DNA from 3 places in the Stenotrophomonas genospecies 5 genome. Region 3 is predicted to be linked to each of the others. Evidence: predicted binding sites of a transcription regulator. Region 3 holds the regulator's gene; each other region holds the start of a gene.

Region 1 (7,121 bases), 2.0 Mb from region 3:
CATGGTCCAGCGGCTGGATCGCCTGCATGACTGGGCCGCCCTGCAGCTGCCGGAAGAGGAAAGCCTGCGCATGACGGGCAGCCCCGGACCGGCGGTGCTGCGCGATACCCTCGATGGCTATCGCGCGCTGGACATCGACCCGCTGCCATCGCTGCCGCCCCATGTGCAGGCCTGGTACGGGCACTAGCGGCCCGGCCCCTGTGAGCCCGCCGCTGTCGCGCTCAGCGCGGGGCGGGGCAGGTGGGGCAAGGCACCTTTGCCGCAGCTGGACGGTCGAGGTGTGTGGTCCGGTACGGCTTTCCCGGTACCCCGGTCGTGCTGGCCACCGGCGTGGCCAACTGGCGGGCCAGCTCGGCGCTTGCGATGTGACCGTGCAGGAACAACAGACTGCTGAAGATGTTCATGATCGTCGCTCCACTTGAGTGGATTGAACGATACGGGCAGCATGAGGACGCAAAAAGCGACATTTCCGCAAGCTTGACTTGAACAGAATTCAAGCCTCATGTCCCGCCCACCCCTCCATGCCCTGCAGGGTTTCGTGGCTGCCGCGCGCCTGGGCAACCTGTCACGCGCCGCGGCGTCGATGAACCTGACCGTCAGCGCGCTCAGCCACCAGATGCGGCAGCTCGAAGAACGCCTCGGCCAGCCGCTGCTGGTCCGCCAGGCGCGTGGGGTCGCACTGACCCTGGAGGGCCAGCGCCTGCTCGATCGGGTCGGGCCGCACCTGGATGCAATCAACGAGGTGTTCCAGCGCTACGCCGCGCGCGCCGAACATGTGCTGACGATCAGCGCCGTACCGTCGATGGCCTCCGCATGGCTGGTGCCACGGCTGGGTCATTTCGTCGCCGCACACCCGCAGATCGAGATCAACCTGCAGTCCAGCGAACGCCTTGTCGATTTCGATCGGCAGCTGCAGTTCGACGCGGCCTTGCGCGTAGGCGGCGGGCAATGGGCCGGGCTGGTGGTCGAGCGGCTGTTCGATGAGTGGCTGGTGCCGATGGCCAGCCCGGCGCTGATCGCGCGGATGGGCGGCATCGACCGTGCTCCACTGGCGCAGTGGCCGCTGCTGGGCGATCCGGATGGCGCATGGGCCGCGTGGTTTGCCCTGATCGGGCAGAGCCCCCCTTCGCGGTTCGTGGCGGTGCTCGACGATTCGGAAGCGCATCACCGTGCAGCGCTCGATGGCGTCGGTGTGGCCCTGGGCCGGCTGACGCGCGCGCGCCTGCTGCTGGATTCGGGCCAGCTGGTCGCGCTGTCGGAGCAGCGGCTGAAAACCGCCTGGCCGCACTGGCTGGTGTATCCGCAGCGCTCGGCGCGCCACCGTGGATTCCTCGCCTTCCGTGAGTGGTTGCATGCGCAGGCCAGCGAGCATGCGCGGCACATGGAGACGCAGGGCTGATCCGGCCCGGCGCACGCAGCCACCTGTCGCGTGCTGCGGGCCACTGCTGCGTCATCGCACCAGGGTGACCGCCTGTCCGGAACGTGCGAAAGCGTCCTCGAGCAGGGGCCCTGCCTTGATCGCCTCGACCTCGTCGAACAGGGCCCGCAGGGCGGCAGCGGGGCGCGCCGCAGGTGCGGCCACGGCCTGCTGGATCGCAGTGAAGCGGTCGGCGAGCACGCGGTGTCCCGGATGCTGCAGTGCCCAGGCCTGCAGTGGCTGGCGCACGCCAGCGGCGGCATCCAGGCGCCGTGCGTCAAACAGATCGATGGCCGCCGCTGACGTGTCGGCACGCTCGATCGTGGCGTGCCGCAGTTCCCGGCTCAGGAACAGATCGTAGGCGGCACCGCGGCCAACGGCGATACGCAGCCCATCGCGATCCAGATCGGCCACCTGCCGCGCCGGACTGTCCTCGTGCACCAGGTAGGTTCCTTCGATCTCCACATACGGTGCACTGAAGGCGATGCGGCCGGCACGTGCCGGATCGATGGCGAGAAAGGCCAGGTCCCATGCGTCGTCGGCTGCCGCCGCGACCACCGATGCGGCCGCATCGTGACAGGTGAATCGCGCCTGCACGCCCATCCGCTGCGCCAGCGCGGTGGCCAGCTCCACCGAGGGGCCGCGCGGCGATCGTGCGTCGCCCTGCGCAAGGACCGGATTGCCCAGATTGATGGCGACGCGCAGATGGCCCAGTGGCGCCAGTGCACTTCGGTGATCGGCCAGGGTCATGCAGCGCTCCGCGAAGGGTGGGCAGGCCAGCATGCCCGCAACGATGCGCACGGAATGTCAGGGCGGCGCTATCCTGCGACGATGCACCCCATCGCGCATGTCGAGATTCCGGCCAGCGACCTGGCTCGCGCCATCGCCTTCTACCTGCAACTGCATGATGCCGGCCACTGGCGGGTGGCCGAGATCTGCGACAGCGAGGGCAACCGCATTGCGCTGCAGGCGCCGGTGACGTTGTAACCCGGGCACCGTGCCGCGCGGTGCTACCGTGATGCGGCGTGCGAGCGCTGCAGCCAATCGGTGATCGCCGGATCGAGCCGCGCATCGTCCGGCACGCGCAGGCCGAATGCCGACTGCAGCACGTCGCGCACGTCGGCGGCATCGCGCAGCGGGCGCTTGAGCGGCGCTTGCCCGGGGCGGTACTCGGTGTAGTTGCCACTGCCGATGGTGCGCCGCCAGTCCGGGCCGGCCAGTGACGCGCGCAGCTGGCCGGGGAAACCCGAATCCGGGTGCGTGCACACGTACCAGTTGGCCACCACGTTGTCGATCGGCGCTGGCGGCCGCAGGTCGAAGCGGTACATCGCCCGCCATGCGTCGCCCGCCTGGGCGGAAAGCACGAAGTCGTCCTCACCCGCCAGCTGCTGCAGCTGGAAAGACTCGTGCGGCGTGGCCTGCGGCGCCGTTTCGTACAGCCGCAGCGGCACCGTCGGCGTCAGGCCACCGAAGCCGGCATCGACCAGCCAGTCCTCTCCCTCCACGTGCACGCGCAGCAGCAGGTGGGTACGCGCCGTCGGGGCATTGTCCTGTGCCGCCAGCAGCACGCGCGCGCTCAGCGGCTGTGCGTCGAAGCCCACTGCCTGCAGGAGCGCCAGCAGGCCGCCGTTGAGTTCAAAGCAGTAACCGCCGCGCTGCTGGTCGAGCAGCTTGTGCTGCACGCTGTCCAGATCGATCGGCACCGCGTCGCGCAGCAGGCTGCTGAGGGTTTCAAAGGGGAGCAGGGCGTTGTGGCGCTGCACCAGCAGGGTCAGTCCGGCAAGGTCCAGCGACGGCGGAGCATCCAGTTGCAGGCGCTGCAGATAACGGGGGACGTCGAGCGGGGTCATGGCGAGGGCGGCCGGTGGGAAGAATCCCACTGTGCAACCGCAACCGGGGTTGAGGTCAAGCGCGGGCGCTGTGTCACGTCTCCGTCGCCTGGGGCCGGTACAAAGAGCGCAACCGGCACGGTGCGTGCCACGGCATCGGCAATGTGCCTAAAGTTGCCGCCGGTCAGGCCGATACAGGTGCGTCCTTCCGCCTGGAGTCTGTGATGTCGGCCGCCGTCCCCCTTCGGTCCCTGCGCACCCGTCTCATCGCGATGCGCTCGGCGTTTCCACGCCTGCTGGTCTGGCTGCAGCCGCATCGACTCAGCGTGGCCAACAAACTCAAGGCCACCCTGCTGGTCTGCGGCGCGGGCCTGGTGGCGATCGCCGCCGTCCATGCCTGGACCGGCCATGCCAGCAGTCAGGCCGCACGCAGCCAGGCCAGTTACCAGCGTGGCAGCGATCTGGCCGCACGCCTGGCGACACGGGTGGCGGAGGCGCGTCGCCTGCAGACCCAGTATGCACGCAGTTTCGACGATGCTGACCGCAGCCAGCTGCAGGCGGCCCAGCAGGCACTGCAGGTCGATCTGAAGGCGCTCAGGGCGATGCCGATGGATGCGGGTCGCCGCAAGGCATTGCAGGCGCTCACCGAGGCCGCCGAGGGATTCTCGCAGGGAGTGGCCGCGCTGTTCGAACGTGTGGACGAGATGGGGCGTGGTGATGCGGGCCTGGCTGCACAGCTGCAGCAGGCCGCCGATGCCCTGCAGCAGCAGGTGGATGGCCTGGACCGGCCGGCACTGGCGCTGCACCTGCAGAAGATGCGGCGCCAGGAAGCGCTGCTGCTGCTCGATGGCGATTCGACTCATGCCGACCGCGCCAGCGAAGAGAAGCTGCCGTTCGATCTGGCGCTGGCGGGGTTGCCGCCCGACGTGCAGGAGGCGCTCCGCAGCGGCATGGACGCCTATCAGTCGGCACTGCTCGGCTATACCGCTGCCCGCGTCGGCCTTGACGTGGAGACGCAATCGCTGATGGAGACGGCTGCCGGCGTGGCGCCCGCGCTCGCCGCCTTCCAGCAGGCACAGGTGAATGCGCTGGCCCTGGCGCAGGCGCGGCAGCAGGCCGGTGCACGCACCATGAGCGTGCTGTTCGCCCTCACCCTGCTGCTGGTGGCCGGCGTGCTGATCACCAGCCTGCTGCTGGTGCTGCGCGCGGTGCGCAGGCCGATCCAGGACACCCTGCGGTTCGCCAGCGACATCGCCGATGACCGGCTCGATACCACGTTGCGCGTGCACAACGCCAACGACGAGATCGGCCAGCTGGCACAGCGCCTGGTGGACATGCAGCAGCGGCTGCGTGCGCGCATCGAGACCGAGCGTGCGATGGCCCGTGGCAACACGCGCGTACGCCAGGCCCTGGACTGCGCGCAGACCGGGCTGATGGTGGTCGATGCCGAAGGCCAGGTGGCCTACGCCAATCCTGCGTTGCGGCACGTGCTGGGCCTGCAGGCCGACGCGCTGGTCGGCACTGACGCGCGGGACCTGCATCCGGCCCTGGCCAGCCTGGTAGACGCGCGCCACCGCCAGGAGCGGGAAATCAGTCATGCCGGTGTGCGCTATCAGTTGATCGCCAATGCCATCGTCGATGACGACCAGTTCCTGGGCGTGGCGCTGGAGTGGCGCAGCCGTGCGCTGGAAACGCTGCTGGAGACCGAGGTGGCGGCACTGGTCGACGCTGCCGCGCAGGGTGACCTGCACGGGCGCATTTCGCTGCAGGGCAAGCACGGTTTCGTGCATACGCTGTCCACCAGCATCAACCGCCTGCTGTCCACCTTTGAAACCAACCTGGGGGACCTGCAGGCATTGCTGGCGGCGTTGGCCCGTGGGGATCTCAGCGTGCGCATGGAAGGTGAGCTGCAGGGCGTGTTCGCACGCATGCGCGACGACGCCAATGCAACCGTCGCACAGCTCGGCCGCATCGTGACCCGCATCCAGCGCGCCGCTGCCAGCCTGGACAGCGGTGTCGGTGAAATCGTTGCCGGCCATCACGACCTCTCGCAGCGTACCGAGCAGCAGGCGGCCAATCTGGAAGAGACCGCAGCCTCGATGCATGAGCTGACCGACACCGTCGGCCGCAACGCCGATGCCGCCGGACGTGCCGACGCGCTGGTGCAGGGGGCTGCAGCGGTTGCACAGCGGGGTGGGGTGGCCGTCGGTCAGGTGGTGGAGACCATGCAGGGCATCAGTGAAGCATCGCACCGCATCGGGGACATCACCCAGTTGATCGACGGCATCGCATTCCAGACCAACATCCTTGCGCTCAACGCCGCCGTGGAGGCTGCGCGTGCCGGAGAGCAGGGCCGCAGTTTCGCGGTGGTGGCGGCGGAAGTGCGTCTGCTCGCGCAGCGCAGTGCCGAGGCAGCCAGGCAGATCAAGGCGCTGATCGAGGATTCCGTGGCACGCGTCGGCCAGGGCAGCGTGCAGGCCGCGCAGGCGGGCACCACCATGGACGAGATCGTCGGCAGCGTGCAGCAGCTGGCGGACCTGCTCGCTGGCATCCGCAGCGCCTCGCAGGATCAGCACGCAGGCATCGCCCAGGTGAACCACGCCATCGTGCAGATGGAGGCCAGTACCCAGCGCAATGCCAGCCTGGTGGAAGAAGCCGGCTCGTCGACCGCGCAGATGCAGGCGCAGGTGCGCGCGCTGGCCGAAGCCGTGTCCGCGTTCCGCCTGCAGCCGGACCGTCAGGCCCGCGCGGCGGCGTGATCGCGTCCGCCGCCGGGTCCAGCCCGGCGGCGCGGCTCAATACACGTCGCGCCGGTAGCGGCCGCTCTCGAGCAGCGTTTCCACCACCTCGTCACCGAGCGCGCCCCGCAGTACCTGATCCACGCCCTCGGCCATGCCCTGCAGCGAGCCGCAGACATGGATCACGGCGCCACGCTGCATCCATTCCCGCAGTTCATCGCAGGCCGACCGCAGGCGGTCCTGGACGTAACCGCCCGCTGCGTCGCGCGAGAACGCCAGGTCGACCCGGATCAGATGGCCCTGCGCCTGCCATGCGCTCACCTCATCGGCGAACAGGAAGTCATGAGCGCGCTGGCGCTCGCCGAACAGCAGCCAGTGGCCGTGCTCGCCTGCGTGTGCCGCCTCGCGCAGCAGGCCGCGCAGGCCGGCGATGCCGGTGCCGTTGCCGATCAGCACCATGGGTGCGCCCGGCACGCGATGGAAGCCGGGGTTGCGGTGCACGCGCGCGGCGATGTGCGCGCCTGCCGGCGCATGCAGCGACAGCCAGCCCGAACCCAGCCCCGGGCGCCCGTTGTTGTCGTGCACCAGGCGCACGACCAGTTCCACCATGCGATCGGCCGGGCAGGAGGCGATCGAATACTCGCGGCCCGGCAGTACGGGCAGGGCCGTCAGCCAGCGTCCGGCATCCTGCACCTGCAGCGCACTGGCCGCGTCCGGCAGTTCGCGTTCGCTGGCCAGGCACTGCAGGGTCTGCGTGCCGCCTTCGATCAGCAGCGGTTGCAGCGGGTCCAGTCCATGCGCCAGCAGTACCGCACGGGCATGCGCGGCGCTGTGCCGCGGCGCGATGTGCAGGATGTCGCCGGCCTGCCACTGCACGTCATCCGGCGCGGCCAGCCGGATCCGCCAGATCGGACCACCGACGCTGCCCGGGTTCAGCTGCTGGCGATCCAGCAGCTGCCAGTCGTGCATGCGGGTGGCCGCCGGCAGCACGCTGTCGTCGGCAGCAATGCCGGTCAACAGGCCGAGCTGCTGCTGCCACTGGCGCAATGCCGCGACCGATGCAGCGTCCACGTCGATGCGGTCGAACATCGCGCGGGCACCGTTGCCCAGCAGCCACGCATCGAACTGGCGGCCGAA
Region 2 (7,121 bases), 640 kb from region 3:
CAGGCATCCGCACCGGCTGCAAGATCGCAGTGGTCGATGCCACCGGCAAGCTGGTCGCCACCGAGACGATCTATCCGCACGAGCCCCGGCGCCAGTGGGAGCAGTCGCTGCAGACGATCAGGCAGCTGTGTACCCGGTACAACGTGGAACTGATCGCGATCGGCAACGGCACCGCCAGCCGCGAGACCGACAAGCTGGCCGGCGAAGCGATCAAGGCGGTCGGCAATCCGAAGCTGCAGAAGGTGGTGGTCAGTGAGGCCGGTGCTTCGGTGTACTCGGCTTCCGAGCTCGCAGCCAGGGAGTTCCCGGACCTGGACGTGTCGCTGCGCGGCGCGGTGTCGATCGCGCGCCGCCTGCAGGATCCGTTGGCCGAGCTGGTCAAGATCGAACCGAAGGCCATCGGCGTGGGCCAGTATCAGCATGACGTCGATCAGTACCGCCTGGCGCGCGCACTGGACGCACGCGTGGAGGACTGCGTGAACGCGGTCGGGGTGTACGTGAACACCGCCTCGGCCGCGCTGTTGTCGCGCGTGTCCGGCCTGTCGGCGACGGTGGCCGAGAACATCGTGCGCCATCGCGATGACAATGGTCCGTTCAAGCGCCGCAAGGACCTGCTGAAAGTCGCCCGGCTGGGTGAGAAGACCTTCGAGCAGTGTGCCGGCTTCCTGCGCATTGCCGACGGCGACGAGCCGCTGGACGCGTCCGCCGTGCATCCGGAAGCCTATCCGGTGGTCGAACGCATCGTCGCCAGTACCCAGCGCCCGATCAAGGCGTTGATCGGCGATGGCAGCTTCCTGCGTGGGCTGAAGGCCGAGCAGTTCACCGATGCGACCTTCGGCGTGCCGACGGTGCGCGACATCCTCAGGGAGCTGGAAAAGCCCGGCCGTGACCCGCGCCCGGAGTTCAAGGCCGCACGTTTCGCCGAGGGCGTGGAAGACATCAAGGACCTGCGCGAGGGCATGGTGCTGGAAGGCGTGGTCAGCAACGTCGCCGCGTTTGGTGCCTTTGTCGATATCGGCGTGCACCAGGACGGCCTGATCCACATTTCGGCGCTCTCCGACACCTTCGTGAAGGACCCGCGCGACGTGGTCAAGGCTGGCGATATCGTCAAGGTGAAGGTGCTTGAGGTGGATGTGCCGCGCAAGCGCATCGCGCTGACCCGGCGCCTGGACGATACCCCCGGCCAGGCCACCAGCCGCCCCGGCAGCCGTGACGAGCGTGGTCAGGGACAAGGGCCGCGGCGTGACGCAGTCGGGCCGGGCCGGAGCCCGGGACGGAGCCAGGGCAACGGCGGTCGGCCCGCCCCCTCGGCAGCCCCGGCCAACAACGCACTGGCTGAAGCCTTCGCCCGCGCCAAGCGCAGTTGAGGAGCGTGTCCCCCGTCACGGTTGAACCGGGGCGGGGGACTTGTCGATTTTCCCCGTGATTGCGCACACTTGCGCATCTGGGGAGGCGTGTGGCCGACCCGCTGTCGCTGGGGAGGACCATGACGCCAGCACGCCCCGTCCGATTCCGTGACAGCTGCAGCGGATTGCTGCGGCCCGTGCACGCCTGCGCGGGACGGAGAAGGGCTTGATGGCGGGTCAGGGCAACAACAGCAACGATCTGCTCGAACGCCGTCTGCATGCGCTGGCCGAAGAGCGTCGGCGGCTTGCGATGATCATCGAAGGCACCGCTGCCGGCACCTGGGAGTGGAACGTGCAGACCGGCGAAATGCGGGTCAACGCGCGCTGGGCCGAAATCGTCGGCTACCGGCTGGAAGAGCTGGAGCCGATCTGCCAGAAGACCTTCGCGGCACTGGTGCATCCGGACGACATCGCGCTGTCGGACACCGCGCTGCAGGAGCATTTCGACGGGCGCAGCGACAACTACGCCTGCCTGGTGCGCATGCGCCACAAGAACGGCCAGTGGATCTGGGTCCATGACCGCGGTCGCGTGTTCGAATGGGACGGTCAGGGGCGGCCGCTGTGGATGGCGGGTGCCCACGCCGACGTCACCGAGCTGCAGCAGGCACGACAGGACGCGGCCGAGAGCCGCCAGCGCCTGCAGTCGGTGGTGGACGCCTCCGACGACGTCGCGGTGATCGCGACCGATACCAATGGCACCATCACCCTGTTCAACACGGGGGCGCAGCGCCTGCTGGGTTACAGCGCCGCCGAGGTGGTCGGCCTGCGGCGGCTGGATGCCTTCCATGAGCCGGATGAGCTGAAGGCCTGGCTGCAACCGCTGGCCGACCCGCAGGGTCACCTGCCGGATGTGTTCGAGGCCCTCAGTGCGCATGCCGAAGGGCAGACCTATTCGCGGCGATGGACGCTGCTGCGCAAGGATGGCCGGCAACGCCAGGTGCGGCTTTCGATCAGCCGCATGGACGGCGCCGATGGCACGCGCATCGGCTATGTCGGCATGGCCATCGATATCACCGAGATCCTGCAGGCACGTGCGGAAGCACGCATGGCGGCGGAGAAGTTCGCAGGCGCCTTCACCTCGGCTGCGCTCGGCATGGCGCTGGTTTCGCTGGAAGGGCGCTGGCTGGATGTCAATGACGCGCTGTGCCGCATCCTGGGCTATGCGCGCGAGGAGCTGCTGCAGGTCGATTTCCAGCGGCTGACCCATCCGGACGATCTGCAGGCCGATCTGGCCCTGGTGCAGGACCTGCTGGCAGGCCGGTGCAGCCATTACCACCTGGAGAAGCGCTTTCTCGATCGCAACGGCAGGGTGATCTGGACGCGGCTGTCGGTATCGCTGGTGCGCAACGAACGCGGTGAGCCGGTGCATTTCGTCTCGCAGATCCAGGACATCAGCGCACAACGCAGCAGTGAACAGCGCCTGTTTGAAAGCGAGCAGCGCAGCCGCATCACCCTCGACGCCGTCGCCGACCTGGTGCTGAGCGTCAGCCTGGAGGGCCGCATCGAATATGCCAATGCCGCTGCCGTGCGCATGCTGGCCGGCGACGGCGCACAGGCGCTGGCCGGCTACAGGGTGCAGGACGTGCTGCAACTGACCACCGAGTACGCCCCCGGCTCGATGCTGGACGTGGCCGTACTGCTGGACCCGGAAAGCAACGCGGTCGACCTGCATGCCGACCTGCTGCTGCGGCTGGGCACGGCGACGGTGCCGGTGGACCTGACCCGCGCCTGGCTGCGCGACGATGAGGGCCATGTGCGCGGTGCGGTGTGGGTGCTGCGCGACGATACCCAGCAGCGTGCACGGCAGCGCGAAGCGCGCCAGCTGGCGGAGATCGATCCGCTGACCGAACTGAGCAACCGGCGGGGGTTCGAAGTCCATCTGCAGCAGGCCATCACCCGGGTCGAGCGGACAGGCCAGGCGGCATCGCTGATGTACATCGACCTGGACCGCTTCAAGCCGGTCAACGACACCTGGGGCCACCTGGCCGGCGATGCGGTGCTGTGGGCGGTGGCCAGCGTGCTGCGCCACGGCGTGCGCGATTCGGACGTGGTGGCCCGGCTGGGCGGGGACGAGTTCGCGGTGATCCTGTCCGGCTGCACGCCGCGCCGCGCGGCGCGGATCGGCGGCGAACTGCTGCAGACCCTGGCCAGCCTCTCCATTCCCTGGGACCAGCACCGCCTGCGGGTGGGCGCCAGCATCGGTATCGCACCGCTGCTGGGCGGCATGGGGGTGGACCAGGCCGTGGCTGCGGCCGATGCGCAGTGCTACAGGGCCAAGGCAATGGGACGCAACAACGTGCAGGTGCAGGGGGAAGCCGGCGAATGGCCGGCTGAGGGCGTGGACAGCGACGCCGGTGGCGGCTGATCTCAGTCTGTGAGAGGGCGGCCGCGAATACTGCGCGCACACCCACCCCGTTGGAGAACGACATGCGTTTCTGGACCCCGGATGCCCTGCGTGCCTTCGCGCCGGCGATGGTCGGCTGGTGGCTGGCGGTAGCCGCCTGCCTGCGTTTGGAGCAACTGCACGGCGATGCCCGGGCGCAGGCGCTGCTGCCCACCCTGCAGGGCGGCGTGGTGGTGCTGCTGATACTGACCCTAGGTGCGATCGTGGTCGCCTGCGTGCTGCTGTGGCGGTCACGGCGCGGCGATGCGCCGGCCCCCTGCTAGCCCTGTGGCTCAGTCCAGCACGCTGTTGGCATCAACCAGCCGCACGTCGTGCATCTGGTTGAGGTAGGCCTCGTAGTAGCCCTTGTGCGAGGCGCCGACGAGGGTCAGCATGCGGGTGCCCGGGTGCTGGCCCAGCACCTCGCGCATGTTGGCGACCATGCGCAGGTTGCGGGTTTCCCAGTAGCCGACATAGCGGCGGCCGAAGCCTTCTGGTGATGGTTCGACCAGGGCTGCGCCGAAATCGCTGTCGTAGACCCGGGCGACGGTGTCGGGCGCGTTGTAGTTCCGATAGAGCGCCAGCAGGCCGTCCGTGCTGCCGAGTTCGGCGTACAGGGCCGTATCGGCGGCCCGTCGTGCCTGGGTGGCGGGATTGTCCCAGGCCTTCATGACGGCTTCGCCAGCCGCCTTCTCCAGTGCCGCTGGCGTGGGCGAATCAGCGGTGTGGTCATCGACTGCCCACAGGCGTTCCAGGCCCAGGCGTGCGGCAAGCTCGGCCGCGATCAGGCTGACTTCGTTGCGTCGCGAGGCGCGTTTGTCGAGGAACTGCACCAGTTGCGGTGACAGGCTGTCTGCGGCGCGACGCTCCTGCGCCGGCAGGCGCAGCCACTGCACCAGCGCAGAGCCGTTCTCACCTGCGGCCAGGAACAGTGCGGCCAGCCGGCGACGCTGTGCGTGCGTCGGTGTGGCGGGCCATGCCGCCAGCACGCGATCGACTTCGGCATTGGCCGCTGGAACATCCAGACCGGTGGCGGCCTGGGCAGGTGCAGGATCGACGCAGTAACTTTCCACGCTCTCGGCATAGCGGGCGGGATTGCGGCGCATGAAATCGCATTGCAGTCCGGACAGGTTCTCCACGGCGATCGCCGTTGGCCGCCATGCCTGCAGGCGCTGCAGCAGCGGCTCCAGCATTGCCGGCTGGAAGGTCGGGGGCAGGTCGGACAGGTGCGGTGAACCCAGCACCAGCACTTCGTTGACGCGGCCGGCGGGCGGGCCCTTGAGCTGTGCGGGATTGAAACTCGGCCGATAGCCTGCATCGGCGGCCAGCGCGCCGCTGCTGCACAGGCCGAGGGCGAAAAGAGCAGCCAGGCGTGAAAACATGCGATCTCCGTGTCGATGGACGGTCCGTGGTGGGCGCATCCTTGCCTGTCCACCCCCTTGCCGACAGCCCCGATGGTCATGGCAACCTTTTCGTTGCAGGCTGCATCGAGGGCGCCGTCAGGCGCTGCAGGGGGGGAGGGGGCTGGACAGGGCCCGCTGCGGAGGGGCCTAAAGCCCGGAACGGAGGTGCCGATAACCTCACTGGATCCCGCTCCCGTCACCCGCTGCAGGACCCCCAGGCTGCCCCGTCGGGCGGCCCGCGCAGTGTGTTCCGCCGCTCCCGGATACCGATCGCACCCGCCCCCAGATGTTCTTGCCCGTTGCTCGAGAGGTGCCTGCCGGCACCTGTAGTCCAAGCAATTGATGTTGCCGTCGGGCATCCCGCTTGACGGATCGCAGCCGCTTACCGGACACCGAGGATCAGACAATGCTCATTCCAGGCCTCACGGCGGGCGCGCAGGCGCCGGCCGAGCTGCACACCCGTTGGTCGCCGTTGCGTTCCCTGCTGGGGGCGCTGGCGGGACAGCCTCGGCCCGGCAGGGTCGACACCGACCGCGGTCATGCCGAGCTGGCCGCCCAGGTGGCCGCACTGCATCGCGTGCAGGCGGTGATCGAATTCGATCTGGATGGCACCATCCTGCAGGCCAACGACAACTTCCTGCAGGCGGTGGGCTATCGTCTGGACGAAATCCAGGGCCGGCATCATTCGCTGTTCGTCGATCCCGATCAGGCGTCCAGCGCCGAGTATCGGGACTTCTGGGCCCGGCTGGGACGTGGCGAGTTCGACGCCGGACAGTACCGACGGCTGGGCAAGGGCGGGCGCGAAATCTGGATCCAGGCCTCCTACAACCCGGTGCTGGACCCGCAGGGCCGGCCCTTCAAGGTCGTCAAGTTCGCGACCGACATCACCGCGCAGAAGCTGCAGGCCGCCGACTCGGCGGGGCAGCTTGCCGCCATCGACAAGTCGCAGGCGGTGATCGAGTTCAGCCTGGACGGGCACATTCTCTCGGCGAACGCCAACTTCCTCGCCGCCACCGGCTACAGCCTGGAAGAGGTGCGCGGCCAACACCATGCGCTGTTCGTGGAGCCCGAACTTCGCGACAGCGCCGAGTACCGCCGGCTCTGGGAAAAGCTCGGGCGCGGCGAGTACGACGCCGGGCAGTATCGGCGGCTCGGCAAGGGCGGCCGCGAGATCTGGATCCAGGCCTCCTACAACCCCATCCTGGATGGCAACGGCAGGCCGTTCAAGGTCGTCAAATACGCTACCGACATCACCGCGCAGGTGCATGAGAACCAGGCCATGCAGCGTGCGGTGGCGCAGACCCGGGAGGTCGTGGCGGCGGCCAAGCAGGGCGACCTGACCCGAACCGTCGCCATTGCCGACAAGAGTGGCCCCATCGCCGAGCTGTGCGATGGCGTCAACGCGCTGGTCGAAGCCATGGCCGGCATCATCGGCCAGATCAAGTTCGCTGCCGATACCATCGCGGTCGGCGCGACCGAAATCGCGCAGGGCAACAGCGACCTGTCGCAGCGCACCGAACAGCAGGCGGCCTCGCTGGAAGAAACCGCCGTGTCCATGAAGGGCCTGGCCGATACGGTGCAGCGCACGGCGGCCAATGCGCGCCAGGCAAGCCAGCTGGCCGGCGGCGCAGCGGAGGTGGCTGCGCGTGGCGGCAGCGTGGTGCACGAGGTGGTGGCGACGATGGCCTTGATCAACGCCTCCTCGCGTCGCATCGTCGACATCATCGGGGTGATTGACGGCATCGCATTCCAGACCAACATCCTGGCGCTGAACGCTGCCGTGGAGGCGGCCCGTGCCGGCGAGCACGGCCGTGGGTTCGCGGTCGTCGCCACCGAGATCCGCGAACTTTCGCAGCGCTCGGCCAGCGCCGCCAAGGAGATCAAGCAGCTGATCGACACATCGGTGGCCAATGTCGGTGCGGGCACGGC
Region 3 (7,121 bases):
CTCGGCCATGAACCTGGTGCGCAAGGAACATGGTCCCGATGCTGTGATCCTGTCCAACCGCCGGATCGAGGAAGGCGTCGAGATCGTCGCCGCAGCCAACTATGACGAGAGCGCGGTGCAACGCGCGCTGGAAGCCTCGCGGCGCGACGTGGCTCCGCCGCCGCCGAAACCGCGCACCGCCGCGGATGCAGTGATCGCCGCAGTCACCCGCCGCCGCTCCGCGACACCGGCCCAGCAGCCGGTGACCGCCACCACATCGGCCGTGGCCGCCCTCGCCCGCGCGGCCGTCGGTGCCACCGGCCGCACCCTGGACAGTGCGGACGAGATCGTGCCCACCCGCGGCAGTTCCGGCTTCGCTGCCACCCTGGCGCGTGCCACCGTCAACGATCCGGCACTGCCGGAGCAGATCTTCGCGCCGTTCGCGAGCGCCGTCGTGGCTCCCGCACCGGCGCCCGCCAACCGCGCCCGTTTCCTGATCGACCCGCCGCAGGACGAGCATCACGAATCCCCCGCGCCGGCAGTGCTGCCGCCGCCGCTGCCGATCACCACTGCGGCCACTGCGCAGGCCGAGTCCGTGCACCCCGAGCCGCCGTACGCGCAGGACGTTGCCGAGACCACGCCAGCCCCTGCCGCTGCCGCTGAAGCGGAGACCGCGCCGGCCCCGGCGCCGCTCCTTGCCCCGGCGCCGGTACTGACGGTGGTTGCACAGGACGATGCCGAGATCCGCCAGCTGCGCCACGAAGTGGCCGGCATGCGCCAGGTCATCGAGCGCGAGATGAACCGCTTCACCGACGAGCGCCTGCGCGGCTGCCCGGTGCGGGCGACCGCCCTGGACCTGATGGACGAGTACGGATTCGATGCCGGGCTGGCCCGCGATGTGGCCATGCAGATACCGCTGGATACCGAAGCCCACCGGGGCCGCGGGCTGATGCTGGGCCTGATCTCGCGCAGGCTGCCGATCGCGCCGGTCGATCCGCTGGAAGAAGGCGGCGTGATCGCTCTGGTCGGTCCAACCGGGGCCGGCAAGACCACCACCATCGCCAAGCTCGCCTCGCGCTTCGCCGAGAAGCACGCGCCGCGCGATGTGGCCCTGGTCACCACCGACACACTGCGCATCGGTGCCCGCGAGCAGCTGTACGGCTATGGCCGCCAGCTCGGCATCGCGGTGCATGAAGCCAACAGCGGTACCGACCTGGACCAGTTGCTGGAGCGCCTGAAGGACTACAAGCTGGTGCTGATCGATACCGCCGGCCTGGGCCCGCGCGACCGCGCCCTGGCCGCGCAGCTGCAGTGGCTGCGTGCCGCCCGCCAGGTCCGCACTCTGCTGGTGCTGCCGGCCAATACCAGCTTTGGCGACATGGACGAGGTGGTGCGCCGCTTCGGCGCGGCCAACCTGCAGGGCCTGGTGCTTAGCAAGCTGGATGAGACCGGCCGCTTCGGCAACGCCCTGTCAGTGGCGGTAGACCACGCGCTGCCGATCACCTGGGTGACCGATGGCCAGGACGTTCCGGACGACCTGCACCGGGCCAGCGCGGCCAATCTTGTACTTCGCCTTGAAGATTTGCGCCGAGCGGCCGATATGCCCTGCAACCCGGAGTTGAACCATGCCGTCGCGTGAGTACGCCAAGCTGACCAAGACCTTCCCGCTGTCGGCCACCCGCAGCGAGCCGCTCGGCCCTGTGCGCACCATCGCCGTGACCGGCGGCAAGGGCGGCGTCGGCAAGACCAACGTCTCGGCCAACCTGGCCGTGGCGCTGGCCGGCATGGGCAAGCGCACGCTGCTGCTCGACGCCGACCTGGGCCTGGCCAACATCGACGTGATCCTCGGCCTGAATCCCACCCACACCCTGGCGGATCTGGTCGCCGGCCGCTGCTCGCTGGAAGACGTGATCGTCGAAGGTCCGAACGGCGTGCTGGTGGTGCCGGCCGCGTCCGGTCGGCGGCACATGGCCGAGCTGGCCCCGGCCGAGCACATCGGCCTGGTGAACGTGTTCTCCGAACTGGAACGCGAGCTGGACATCATGGTGGTGGACACCGCCGCCGGCATCACCGATGGCGTGCTGACCTTCTGCCAGGCCGCACAGGACACCGTTGTCGTGGTCTGCGACGAGCCGGCCTCGATCACCGACGCCTACGCACTGATCAAGGTGCTGTCGCGCGAGCGCGGCGTGGACCGCATCCAGGTGGTGGCCAACATGGTGCGCGACCCCAACGAGGGCCGCGTGCTGTATGAAAAGCTGACCCGGGTCTGCGAGAAGTTCCTTGCCGATGTCTCGCTGAACTACCTGGGCTGCGTGCCGCAGGATGACTGGCTGCGCCTGTCGGTGCAGCGCCAGCAGCCGGTGGTGAAGGCCTATCCATCCAGCCCGGCGGCGCTGGCGATCACCGAGATCGCCCGTCGCACCGCCCGCTGGCAGGCCCCCACCGAGCCACGCGGTGGCGTTGAATTCTTCCTCGAGCGCATCCTCAAGCAACGCGGGGTGGCAGCATGAAAGGCGCGGCCCAGTACAGGGAAGTCCAGCGCTCGGCGGCGACCGAGGTCATCGCCCAGCACTCGGACCTGGTGCGGCGCATCGCCCATCACCTGGCCGCACGCCTGCCGGCCAGCGTCGAAGTGGACGACCTGATCCAGGCCGGCATGATGGGCCTGATCGAAGCCTCGCGCAGCTACGACGCCGACCAGGGTGCCTCGTTCGAGACCTATGCCTCGATCCGCATCCGCGGCTCGATGATCGACGAGATCCGCCGCGGCGACTGGGTACCGCGCTCGGTGCATCGGCGCGCCCGCGATGCGGCCGCCACCATCCGCCGCCTGGAGCAGACCACGGGCCGTGCAGCCAGTGCCACCGAGGTGGCGGCGGCCATGGACATGCCACTGCCCGAATACCTGCGGCTGATGGAGGACGCCTCGCGCGGCCAGGTGCTGAGCCTGGAATCGCGCATCGAAGACCAGGGCGAACTGGACACCGTCGCCCAGGGCGGACCGACACCGCAGCAGGTCCTGGAACGTGGCGAGTTCGGCCGCGAACTGGGCAAGGCCATCGGCCATCTGCCCGAGCGCGAACAGCTGGTGCTCTCGCTGTACTACGAGCAGGAGCTGAACCTGAAGGAGATCGGCGCGGTTCTCGGCGTGAGCGAATCGCGCGTCTGCCAGATCCACGGCCAGGCCGTGCTGCGCTTGCGCGGCCGGCTGAAGATCTTCGAGGCCGCGGATGCCGGGCTTGAAGAATGAACATGCCTGCGGCGGCCACGGCCACCGCGGGCGACTGAACAACAAAGGAACTCCGCTTTGAACAAGAACATGCGCATCCTGATCGTCGACGACTTCTCGACCATGCGCCGCATCGTCAAGAATCTGCTGGGCGATCTGGGCTTCACCAACACCGCCGAAGCCGAGGACGGGCATGCCGCACTGTCGATGCTGCAGAGCCAGCCGTTCGACTTCGTGGTCACCGACTGGAACATGCCGGTGATGACCGGCATCGAACTGCTCAAGGCGATCCGCGCCGATGCCAAGCTCAAGACCCTGCCGGTGCTGATGGTCACCGCCGAGGCCAAGCGCGAGCAGATCATCGAAGCGGCGCAGAGCGGCGTGAACGGCTACATCATCAAGCCGTTCACCGCGCAGACGCTGGAAGAGAAACTGGGCAAGATCTTCGAACGCCTGGCGGCCAGCGCCTGATGGACGCCACGGTCGACAAGAACGCCCTCGTCCTGCGCCTGCAGGAAGCCCTCGACGCGCTCGAATCCGGCGACGAGAGCGCCTGGCGCCAGCGCATCGACGCCCTGGTGGCCGCACGCACGCAGCCGATGATGAGCGGCCTGTCACGGCTGGCCCGCGAACTGGGCCAGGCCCTGGGCGAACTGCCGACCGTCCCCAGCGAGGCGGGCGAGCTGGACGACGCCTGCGCGCGCCTGGACCATGTGGTGGCGATGACCGAACAGGCCACGCACCGCACCCTGGACCTGGCCGAAGAGTGCCGCAGCCTCACCGAACAGCTGCGCGCCGAAGGCCTGCAGCCGGGGCAGGATGCGCAGCTGGAACGCATCCGCCACAACCTGACCGAGATTGCCCTGACCCAGAGCTATCAGGACCTGACCGGACAGATCATCCGTCGCGTGGTCGGCATCGTCCGCCGCGTGCACGAAGGCTTTGGCGCGCTGGGCCTGCCACCGGAGCAGCATCGCACCGATCCGGCGCTGGCCGGACCGGCACTGAAGGGACTGGACCGCCACGCGGTCTCTCAGAACGACGCCGACGACCTGTTGTCGGACCTGGGACTGTAAGCATGAGCGCGGTATCCGACGACATCACCGCCGATTTCATCATCGAGGCACAGGAAATCCTGGATCGCCTCGGCGAACAGCTGGTGTCGCTGGAACAGGCGCCGCAGGACGCCGACCAGCTCAACGCCGTGTTCCGTGGCTATCACACGCTCAAGGGCGGCGCCGGCTTCCTCGGCATCACCGCCATGGTCGAGCTGTGCCATGCCGCCGAAGAGGCACTGGGCGCCGCCCGCGCTGGCCAGGCGGTGCTGCAGCCGCATCACTTCGATGCCGCACAGCAGTCTCTGGACTACCTGCAATCGATGCTGGATGCCGTGTCTTCCGGCAACGAACCCGGCTATGCCCCGCCGGACCTGATCGCCCAGTTCGACGTGCACGGCACTGCTGCGCCGGCTGCTGTCGCCCCCACAGCAGCCGCGCCCGCTGCCGGTGACCTGATCACCGACGACGAGTTCGAGGCCCTGCTCGATCAGCTGCACGGCAGCAACGCCCCCACCGCAGTGGCGACGCCGGTCAAGGCCGACGATGGCCTGATCAGCGAGGATGAGTTCGAAGCCCTGCTGGACCAGCTGCACGGCGGCGCCGCCCCCGGCGCGAAACCCGTGGCTGCTCCGCCGGCGCCTGCGCCTGCACTGCCCGCACCGCGCCCCGCGGCCGCCGCTGCCAAGCCCGCGGCCAACAAGCCGGTGGCCGAGGCCGAGCACACCGTGCGCGTGGATACCAAGCGGCTGGATGCGATCGTCAACCTGATCGGCGAGCTGGTGCTGTCGCGCAACCGGCTCAAGACCCTGCGTGCGCGCCTGCGCGACGAGGAACTGGACCGCGCCGTGTCGACCCTGGACATCGCCACCGCGCGCCTGCAGTCGGCAGTGATGCGCACGCGCATGCAACCGGTCGGCAAGGTGTTCTCGCGCTTCCCCAAGGTCGCCCGCGATGTTGCCCGCTCGCTGAAGAAGGAAGTGGACCTGGAGCTGGTCGGCGCCGAAACCGAGCTTGACCGCAACCTGGTCGAGGCCCTGGCCGACCCGCTGGTGCACCTGGTCCGCAACGCCATCGACCATGGTGTGGAGATGCCCGATCTGCGCGAAGCACAGGGCAAGCCACGCATGGGCCACGTGCGTCTGTCGGCCCAGCAGGAAGGCGACTACGTCAGCATCGAGGTGCAGGACGATGGCGCCGGCATCGATCCGGAAAAACTGCGCGCGAAAGCACGCGAAAAGGGCTTGATCGACCCGGAGGCGGCGGCCCGGCTGAGCAGCGAGGAATGCCTGCACCTGGTGTTCCTGCCCGGCTTCTCCACCAAGCAGCAGGTGACCGACATCTCCGGCCGCGGCGTCGGCATGGATGTGGTGCAGTCGCGCATCCGCGAGCTCAGTGGGCAGATCCAGATCCAGTCGGAACTGGGTCGGGGCAGCCGCTTCCTGATCCGCGTGCCGCTGACCCTGGCGATCCTGCCAACCCTGCTGGTGCAGGCCGGCGAGGACGTCTATGCGCTGCCGCTGGCGCGCGTGATGGAAGTGCTGCATGCACCGCGCACCTCGCTGGGCTGGTTCGATGGCCGGGCGGTGCTGGATCGTCGCTCGCACACCCTGCCGCTGGTCGATCTGCGCCAGTGGCTGGATGTGACGCCGGCCGCCTCGGCGCTGCTCACCATCGTGGTGCTGCAGGCCGGCGAGGCGCGCTTCGGCCTGGTCGTGGACCAGGTCCGTGGGCGCGAGGAAGTGGTCATCAAGCCATTGCCGAAGGCCCTGCGCGGCCTGCGCGGCTACGCCGGTGCGACGCTGATCGGTGATGGCCGGATGGCCCTCATCCTCGACGTGGATGGCCTGCGATGACGCTCGCCGGGCCATGCCTGGCGAACCAGAAACTGTGACTACCGTCTGTACGCGATCGACCGGTGTCTCAAGTCCCATTCACACACGCCGATACCGGACCCATGGATAGACTCAGCCTCATCGGACTCTTTCTCGCCCTGGCCTCACTGGTCGGCGGCAGCATCCTCAAGGGCGCCGGACTGGCGTCCCTGTGGTCGCCTGCGGCGTTCGTGATCGTCATCGTCGGCACCATCGCCGCGATCCTGCTGCACACCGCACCCGCCGTATTCAGGCATGCCTTCCGGATCGTGCGCTGGGTCGTGCGCCCGCCGCACAGCGATCGTCGCGAGCTGATCCAGCAGATCGTCGAGTGGAGCAACATCGCCCGCCGCCAGGGCCTGCTGGGCCTGGAAGCGCAGGTGGAAGCGCAGCAGGATCCGTTCCTGCGCAAAGGCCTGCAGCTGCTGGTCGATGGCGTCGAGCCCGAATCGATCCGGCACATGCTGGAGATCGAGCTGGGCAGCCAGGAACACCGTGACCAGGCCGCTGCCAAGGTCTTCGAGGGCATGGGCATCTATGCGCCGACGCTGGGCATCATCGGTGCGGTGCTGGGCCTGATCGCCGTCATGAAGAACCTGGCCGACCCCAGCAAGCTGGGGCATGGCATCGCCGCCGCCTTCACCGCCACCATCTACGGCATCGCGTCGGCCAACCTGCTGTTCCTGCCGATCGCCGCCAAGCTGAAGGGAGTGATCGCCCACAACAGCCGCGACCGCGAGATGGTCATCGAAGGCCTGATCTCGATCGCGCAGGGCGAGAACCCGCGGAACATCGAAACCAACCTGTCCGGCTTCCTGCACTGACATGGCCCGCCGCAGACACCACGAAGAGCACGCCAACCATGAAGCATGGGCGATCCCCTATGCCGATCTGATGACGCTGCTGCTGGCCTTCTTCGTGGTGATGTATGCGATCTCCTCGATCAACGAAGGCAAGTACCGGATCATGGCCGATGCGCTC

What was found. Region 3 encodes FliA, which starts transcription of late flagellar genes. Its sites were predicted from a motif close to TAAAGTTTNNCNNNCNNNGGCCGATAA; they were not measured.
Region 1: ACX9OW_RS13175 (methyl-accepting chemotaxis protein) is a predicted target of FliA. The motif match lies at 3,416-3,442, and genes of this name have one in related genera.
Region 2: ACX9OW_RS07000 (methyl-accepting chemotaxis protein) is a predicted target of FliA. The motif match lies at 5,341-5,367, and genes of this name have one in related genera.

Annotation. Positions count from the first base shown of each region.
Region 1 covers NZ_JBTMUW010000001.1:2,866,515-2,873,635, reverse strand. The annotation lists gene ACX9OW_RS13205 (GIY-YIG nuclease family protein) at 1-187, shown strand, start outside; gene ACX9OW_RS13200 (hypothetical protein) at 222-404, opposite strand; gene ACX9OW_RS13195 (LysR substrate-binding domain-containing protein) at 503-1,399, shown strand; gene ACX9OW_RS13190 (transporter substrate-binding domain-containing protein) at 1,451-2,167, opposite strand; gene ACX9OW_RS13185 (VOC family protein) at 2,249-2,404, shown strand; gene ACX9OW_RS13180 (arylamine N-acetyltransferase family protein) at 2,428-3,267, opposite strand; gene ACX9OW_RS13175 (methyl-accepting chemotaxis protein) at 3,471-6,005, shown strand; gene ACX9OW_RS13170 (PepSY domain-containing protein) at 6,042-7,121, opposite strand, start outside.
Region 2 covers NZ_JBTMUW010000001.1:1,538,557-1,545,677, reverse strand. The annotation lists gene ACX9OW_RS07020 (Tex family protein) at 1-1,367, shown strand, start outside; gene ACX9OW_RS07015 (PAS domain S-box protein) at 1,576-3,771, shown strand; gene ACX9OW_RS07010 (hypothetical protein) at 3,834-4,073, shown strand; gene ACX9OW_RS07005 (DUF5694 domain-containing protein) at 4,083-5,171, opposite strand; gene ACX9OW_RS07000 (methyl-accepting chemotaxis protein) at 5,599-7,121, shown strand, end outside.
Region 3 covers NZ_JBTMUW010000001.1:900,943-908,063, reverse strand. The annotation lists gene flhF (flagellar biosynthesis protein FlhF) at 1-1,618, shown strand, start outside; gene ACX9OW_RS04245 (MinD/ParA family ATP-binding protein) at 1,605-2,492, shown strand; gene ACX9OW_RS04240 (RNA polymerase sigma factor FliA) at 2,489-3,232, shown strand; gene cheY (chemotaxis response regulator CheY) at 3,290-3,682, shown strand; gene ACX9OW_RS04230 (protein phosphatase CheZ) at 3,682-4,287, shown strand; gene ACX9OW_RS04225 (chemotaxis protein CheA) at 4,290-6,122, shown strand; gene ACX9OW_RS04220 (flagellar motor protein) at 6,224-6,964, shown strand; gene motD (flagellar motor protein MotD) at 6,966-7,121, shown strand, end outside.